Azospirillum brasilense: one gene and its partner. The protein of the gene in region 1 binds, or shares a complex with, the protein of each later gene. Links are inferred from orthologs where the notes say so. Each region holds a gene or a part of one and is shown in the gene's direction. Other genes may lie near its edges.

Region 1 (3,449 bases):
TTCGTTGCTCATGGCCTTGAGCAGCGTGCTGGCCCGCCGTGCGTTGCTCTGCAGATCGGCAATGTTCATAAAACGACCGTTTCCATCGGCGCCAAGCAACAGCGAACCGTTGCGCCCAACCTTTGCGCCGCAGCACCGCCGTTTATCGTTCGTGTTCAATCATATGGAAGAGTGTACCGCGCTGTCTACCCGTGGATGTCCCGTAGTCGAAAGAATGTTCCCCGTTCCGCGAAACCCCAACTGGTGAAATCACGGTTCAACGGGTTGAGGCGCGCGCCCCGCCGTTCTAGACTCCCGGCCTGGAATTGTCGTGGCGGTGCCCGAAGGAGTGCAAGGAACGATGGCCGACCAGACGCTCGACGCCAAGGGGCTGCAATGCCCGCTGCCGGTGCTGCGCGCGCGCAAGGCGCTGAAGACGGTGCCGCCCGGATCGACGCTGACCGTCGAGGCGACCGACCCCAGCGCGCCCAAGGATTTCGCCGCCTTCTGCGAAGCCACCGGCAACCGGCTGGCCTCCAGCGTGGAGGAGGGGGGCGTCTTCCGTTTCGTGATCGAACGCAACGCCTGACAGCGCCGCGAAACGGGGCGTCTTGCGCGTCCCCCGCGCAAAGGGGGTGGGGACGGCGGTTGGGGGATGTGACGATAAGCCCCGCAATCATCCTGTACTTTCATTAGCGATCCGGGAAGAATGGGTGCAGGGAAATGCCTCGAACACGAACGAAAAAGACAGAAAAGCATGTTCACCACCCTGTTCACCCACGCCGCCTGCCTGGACCACGACACAGGGCTGGGCCATCCGGAATGCGCCGACCGGCTTCGTGCGGTGCTGGCGGCACTTGAAACCGAAGAATTCTACATGCTCGAACGGCAGGAGGCGCCGCTCGCCACTTTCGAGCAGCTGTCCCGCGCGCACCCGCGGGAGCATGTCGAGCGCATCCTGGCCCTGGTGCCGGAGCAGGAGCACGCGGGCATCGACGCCGACACGGTGATGTCCCCCGGCTCCGGCGAAGCCGCGCTGCGCGCCGCCGGGGCGGTGGTCGCGGCGGTGGACGCGGTGGCATCGGGCCATTCGCGCAACGCCTTCTGCGCCGTGCGCCCGCCGGGGCACCATGCCGAGCATGACAAGGCTATGGGCTTCTGCCTGTTCAACAACGCCGCGGTCGGCGCCTACCACGCGCGGGCGGCGCATGGGCTGCAGCGGGTTGCGGTGATGGATTTCGACGTGCACCACGGCAACGGCACGCAGGACATTTTCCAGCGGGACCCGGACCTGCTCTATTGCTCCACCCACCAGTCGCCGCTCTATCCCGGCACGGGCGACGCGGGCGAGAAGGGCGAGTACGGCAACTGCGTCAACGCGCCGCTCGCCGCCATGTCCGGCTCGCCGGAGTTCCGGCACGCGATGACCCACATCATTCTGCCGGCCATCGACCATTTCAAACCGGACCTGTTGATCATCTCCGCCGGATTCGACGCTCATTCCCGCGACCCGCTGGCCGGGCTGCATTTGACCGATGACGACTTCGCCTGGGCCACCCGCAAGCTGGGCGATCTGGCCCGCACCCATTGCGGCGCCCGCATCGTGTCGGTTCTGGAGGGCGGCTACAACCTGCGCGCCCTGGCCACGGCCACCGCGGCGCATGTGCGCGAATTGATGTATTGCTGAGCTTTCCGATTCTTCCGGCCGATTCTTCCGGCTAGGCCCGTGGTGGGAGCGTGATACGCCCGCCGCGGGCCTTGCGCATTTGGGGGCTGAGCCATAATTTCGGTTCTCGGTCCCATCGCGGGCACCCCATCGTATGGATCATTGGCCGGATGGATCATGGCTGACCTCGCTAACATTCCCCCCGACATCGCCGCCCTCAGCTTCGAGGACGCGTTGGCCGAGCTTGAGCGCATCGTCCGCCAACTCGAGGACGGGCGCGGCAAGCTCGACGACGCGATCTCCTCCTACGAGCGCGGCACCGCGCTGAAGCGGCATTGCGAGGCGAAGCTGCGGGAGGCCCAGGCCAAGATCGACCGCATCACCGTTGCCGCCGATGGCACCCTCGGCACCGAACCCGCCCGGATCGACTGACGTGCAGACCGACCTCAAGACAGCCATGGCCGACATGGCCGCCGATGTGGAGCGTGCGATCCTGCACCTCCTGCCGACGACCGACCTCCCCGAATCGCGTGTGCTGGAGGCGATGCGCTACGGCTGCCTGAACGGCGGCAAGCGGCTGCGTCCCTTCCTGGTGTGCCAGTCCGCGGCGCTGTTCGGCGTCAACCCGGACTGCGCGCTGCGCGTCGCCGTGGCGGTGGAGTTCGTGCACAGCTACTCGCTGGTCCATGACGATCTGCCGGCGATGGACGACGGCGATCTGCGCCGCGGCCAGCCGACCGTGCATCGCAAGTTCGACGAGGCGACCGCCATCCTGGCCGGCGACGGGCTGCTGACCTACGCCTTCGAGGTGCTGGCTGACCCGGCGACCCACGAGGACCCGAACGTGCGCTGCCAGCTCGTGGCGGCGCTCGCCAAGGCGGCCGGGCCGCACGGCATGGTCGGCGGCCAGATGCTCGACCTGATCGCCGAGCACGAGACCTTCGACCTCGGCACGACGACGCGGCTCCAGCGCATGAAGACCGGCGACATGATCGCCTTCTCCTGCGAGGCCGGCGGCATCCTGGGCAAGGCCCCGCCGCCGCAGCGTCTCGCGCTGCGCGCCTACGCCCATGACCTGGGGCTGGCCTTCCAGATCGTCGACGACCTGCTGGACGTGGAAGGCACGGAGGCGGAGACCGGCAAGTCGGTCGGGCGCGACGCGGAGGCCGGAAAGTCGACCTTCGTGTCCATCCTCGGGCAGGACCGCGCCCGTTCGCAGGCCGCGATGCTGGCCGTGCAGGCCAAGGCGCACCTGGAGATCTTCGAGGGGCGCGCCGATATCCTCAAAGCGGTCGCCGACTTCGTCGTCGCGCGGCGGACCTGAACGGAGGACGTTTCCAACGTGACCCCCAACGACAAGACGCCGCTTCTCGACCTCGTCCGCACCCCCGCCGACCTGCGCGCGCTCAAGCCCGAACAGCTTCGGCAGGTGGCCGACGAACTGCGCACGGAAACCATCAGCGCGGTGTCGGTGACCGGCGGTCATTTGGGCGCCGGGCTGGGGGTGGTCGAACTGACCGTCGCCCTGCATTACGTGTTCCAGACCCCGGCCGACCGGCTGATCTGGGACGTCGGGCACCAGTGCTACCCGCACAAGATCCTGACCGGGCGCCGCGACCGCATCCGCACCCTGCGCACCGGCGGTGGCCTGTCGGGCTTCACCAACCGGTCGGAGAGCGAGTACGATCCGTTCGGCGCTGGCCACAGCTCCACCTCGATCTCCGCGGGTCTGGGCATGGCGGTGGCGCGCGACCAGCTGGGCCGCGACAACCATGTGGTCGCCGTGATCGGCGACGGCGCGATG
Region 2 (4,007 bases), on another replicon or contig:
ACGACGCAGAGCGCCGTCTCGTCGTGCCAGCGCAGGTCGATGTTCTTCAACTGGCCGTCCGCCGCCGCGATCAGCGCGGCCAGAACGTCGGACTTCAGGCGCATCATCAGCGTCTGGCATTCCGGGTCACCGAAGCGGACGTTGAACTCCAGCGTCTTCGGCACCGGGTTGCCGGCGGCATCCTTGCCGATCATCAGGCCGGCGAACAGCACGCCCTTGAAGGGACGCCCCTCCGCCGCCATGCCCTTGACCGTCGGCTCGACGATCTCGCGCATCACGCGGGCCTGGAGGTCCGGGGTCAGCGCCGGCGCCGGGGAGTAGGCGCCCATGCCGCCGGTGTTCGGGCCGGTGTCGCCGTCGCCCACCGCCTTGTGGTCCTGGGCCGAGGCCAGCGGCAGCGCCGACTCGCCGTCGCACAGCGCGAAGAAGCTGACCTCCTCGCCGTCCAGGAACTCCTCGACCACCACCTCGGCCCCGGCGGCGCCGAAGCGGCCCTCGACCAGGGCCTCGTCGATGGCGGCGAAGGCTTCTTCCTGGGTGCGGGCGACGGTCACGCCCTTGCCGGCGGCCAGACCGTCGGCCTTGACCACGATGGGGGCGCCGTTCTTGCGCACGAAGTCCTTGGCGGCCTCGACGTCCTTGAAGCGGCCATAGGCGGCGGTCGGCACGCCGTACTTGGCCAGGATGTCCTTCATGAAACCCTTGGAGCCTTCAAGCTCCGCCGCCGCGGCGCTGGGGCCGAAGGCCTTGATGCCGATGGCGGTCAGCTTGTCGACGAGGCCGAGCACCAGCGGCCCTTCCGGCCCGACGACCACGAAGTCGATGGCCTTGTCCTGGGCGAAGCGGACCAGGGCGTCCACATCCTCGGCGCCGATGGCGACGCAGTCGGCCACGTCCGCGATGCCGGCGTTGCCCGGCGCGCAGTAGAGCGTGTCGCACAGCGGCGAGTTCCGAATGGCCCAGCACAGCGCATGCTCGCGCCCACCCGACCCGACCACCAGGACTTTCATGGCACCTCGTCCTTCCACGCTTGTTGCCGACACCGCGCCTTGTATCATGGTGCCGCCATGACTCAAGACCTTGATATGACCTCTCCGCTGATCGCCCCCGAGCCGCGCCCCGGCTCGAACCTTCCGGAATTCTCGGTGGGCGACCTCGCCCGGCGCCTGAAGCGCAGCATCGAGGAGGAGTTCGGCTTCGTCCGCGTGCGCGGCGAGATCTCCCAGCCCAAGCGCCACAGCTCCGGCCACTGCTACCTCCGCCTGAAGGACGACACGGCGGTGATCGAGGCGGTGTGCTGGCGCGGCACCGCCTCGAAGCTGGCCGTCCAGCCGGCGGAGGGGCTGGAGGTCATCGTCACCGGGCGCATGACGACCTACCCCGGCCGCTCGCAATACCAGCTCATCATCGAGTCGATGGAGCTGGCCGGCGAGGGCGCCCTGCTGAAGATGCTGGAGGAGCGCAAGAAGCGCCTCGCGGCGGAAGGGCTGTTCGACGCCGGGCGCAAGAAGCCCATCCCCTTCCTGCCCGACGTGATCGGCGTCGTCACCTCCCCCACCGGAGCGGTCATCCGCGACATCCTGCACCGGCTGCACGACCGTTTCCCGCGCCGGGTCCTGCTCTGGCCGGTCGCCGTTCAGGGCGAGCGGGCGGCGGCGGAGGTCACCGCGGCGATCGAGGGCTTCAACCGCATTCCCCCCGGCGGCCCGGTGCCGCGCCCGGACCTGCTGATCGTGGCGCGCGGCGGCGGCTCGCTGGAGGACCTGATGGCCTTCAACGAGGAGAACGTCGTCCGCGCGGCGGCGGCCAGCCGCATCCCGCTGATCTCGGCGGTCGGGCACGAGACCGACACCACCCTGATCGACTTCGCGTCCGACCGCCGCGCCCCCACCCCCACGGCGGCGGCGGAGATGGCCGTTCCAGTGCGGGCGGAGTTGCTGGCCCAGGTGCTGGACGACGAACGGCGCATGGTCGGCGCCGCCACCCGCCTGCTGGCCGAGCGGCGGACGCGGGTGGAGGGGCTGGCCCGCGGCCTCGGCGACCCGCGTGCCTTGCTGGAAAGCCACGCCCAGCGGCTGGACGACCGGGCGGAGCGGCTGGCGCTGGCCGCCGCCTCGCTCCTCGACCGCCGCCGCACCCGCCTGAACGAGCTGGGTGCGGCGCTGCGCCATCCGCGCGAGAAGCTGGCCGAGGCCGGGCAGCGGCTGGCCTCGGAATCCCGCGCGCTCGACGGCGCGCTGCGCCACGCCGTCGTCGCCGCGCGCGGCCAGTATGAGCGGGTGGCCGGGCGGCTGACGCTCGGCCCGATCCGGGTGAAGTTCGGCGACGGCAGCCGGCGATTGTCCGACCTGACGCCGCGGCTGGGCCGCAGCTACGGCAAGGCGGTGGAGGAGCGCGCGGCGAGGCTGACGGCGGTTGGGAAACTTCTGGAAAGCTACTCCTACAAGGGCGTGCTGGAGCGCGGCTTCGCGCTGGTGCAGTCCGGCGACGGCAAGCCGCTGACCAGCGCCGCCCAGGCCACGCCGGGTCTGGCGGTGTCGCTGGTCTTCGCCGACGGCCGGGCCGCCGCGACGGTGGACGGCGGGCCGCGGGTCGATGGTCCACCCCCTGCCGCCCCGGAGCCTAAGCCCAGGAGCCCCCGGCCAAAGGCGGAGCCGAAGAAGCCGAACCGCCCGCCGACCCAGGGGAGCCTGTTCTAATCCATCGGCTCCGCCCCGGATTTGCTCCATTCCGGAGCACCGGACTGGAGCGGACTGCCGGACGGACTGGGCACTTCCACGGCGAGCCTCCTCCGCCCATCCCTTATAGTGGTGCGCCGCCGGATCGATGCCCGGCGATACCGGAGGGAAGGGACATGGAGCAGCGCGCCGCCTCGACCGGCCCGTTGGCGCGGGCCGGAGCCTGGATCGACAGCGAGCGGGGACAGAGGACCGTCTTCGGGCTGATCCTGCTGAACGCGATCGTGCTGGGGCTGGACACGTCATCCACCGTGTCGGACGCCATCGGGCCGTTGCTCAGTGCGCTCGACAGCGTGATCCTGATCGCCTTCACGGTGGAACTGGCCCTGCGCATCGGCCACCAGGGGCGCGCCTTCTTCCGGGACGGCTGGAACCTGTTCGACTTCGTGGTGGTCGCGATCACGCTGGCCCCGGTCGGCCCGGAAATCATGGTCCTGCGCACCCTGCGCGTGCTGCGCGTCTTCCGCCTCGTCACCGTCATGCCGCGGCTGCGGATGATCGTCCACGCCCTGGTGTCCTCGCTGCCCGGGCTGGCGATGATCGTCCTGCTGCAGTGCCTGCTGTTCTACGTGGCCGGGGTGATGGCGACCAAGCTGTTCGGCGCGGACTTCCCGGACTGGTTCGGCACGCTGGGCGCGTCACTCTATTCGCTGTTCCAGATCATGACGCTGGAAAGCTGGTCGATGGGCATCGTGCGCCCGGTGATGGAGGTCTATCCCTACGCCTGGGCCTTCTTCCTGCCCTTCATCCTGGCCGCCACCTTCACGATGCTGAACCTGTTCGTCGCGGTGATCGTGAACGCGCTGCAATCCCTTCAGGATCAGGACAGCAAGGAGGTCGGCGACGCCATCCTCGACGAATCCCACCATGTGGTGGAGGAGTTGCGGAGCCTGCGCGCGGAGGTCGCCGCGCTGCGCCTGGCGCTGGACGACCAGCGCCAGGCTGCGGGCCGGATTCCGCTCCCGGCCCTGTCCGACGCCGGCGACTGATCGTCGGAGTCGGCGGGGTCGGCCTCGGAAGCCAACCTCAGGCGGCGGCCCCGGCGAAGGTCCAGCGGGTCGTCTCGCCGCTGCGGAAGGGCAGCACGGCCTCCCCGTCGGCGGTCAGCACGATGTCCGGCGTCGTGGACGGCGTGCGCTCCAGCACCACCTTGTCCTCGTTGGCCGGCAGCCCGTAGAAGCGCGGGCCGTTCAGGCTGGCGAAGGCCTCCAGCTTGTCCAGGGCGCCCGCCTCCTCGAAGGCTTCGGCGTAGAGCTCCATGGCGTTGGC

Evidence for each region.
Region 2: the proteins of AMK58_RS15550 (region 1) and xseA are in contact, whole or in part, in a cryo-EM structure (PDB 8TXR), measured with the Escherichia coli proteins. The link is inferred for Azospirillum brasilense from one-to-one orthologs.

Annotation. Positions count from the first base shown.
Region 1 is NZ_CP012915.1:400,381-403,829, forward strand. The notes cover bases 583-3,449. They hold AMK58_RS15550 (exodeoxyribonuclease VII small subunit), read left to right. Parts: upstream 583-1,822; coding sequence 1,823-2,077; downstream 2,078-3,449. Other genes in these bases: AMK58_RS15545 (histone deacetylase family protein), read left to right, coding at 737-1,666; AMK58_RS15555 (polyprenyl synthetase family protein), read left to right, coding at 2,103-2,969; dxs (1-deoxy-D-xylulose-5-phosphate synthase), read left to right, coding at 2,988-3,449. In the rest of the region: AMK58_RS15535 (ArsR/SmtB family transcription factor), read right to left, coding at 1-69; AMK58_RS15540 (sulfurtransferase TusA family protein), read left to right, coding at 341-568. UniProt on the Escherichia coli protein: Bidirectionally degrades single-stranded DNA into large acid-insoluble oligonucleotides, which are then degraded further into small acid-soluble oligonucleotides.
Region 2 is NZ_CP012914.1:2,446,105-2,450,111, forward strand. What follows is about bases 438-3,392. They hold xseA (exodeoxyribonuclease VII large subunit), read left to right. Parts: upstream 438-1,085; coding sequence 1,086-2,699; downstream 2,700-3,392. Other genes in these bases: purD (phosphoribosylamine--glycine ligase), read right to left, coding at 438-1,010; AMK58_RS11335 (ion transporter), read left to right, coding at 2,855-3,392. In the rest of the region: more of purD, read right to left, coding at 1-437; more of AMK58_RS11335, read left to right, coding at 3,393-3,727; pyrC (dihydroorotase), read right to left, coding at 3,765-4,007. UniProt on the Escherichia coli protein: Bidirectionally degrades single-stranded DNA into large acid-insoluble oligonucleotides, which are then degraded further into small acid-soluble oligonucleotides.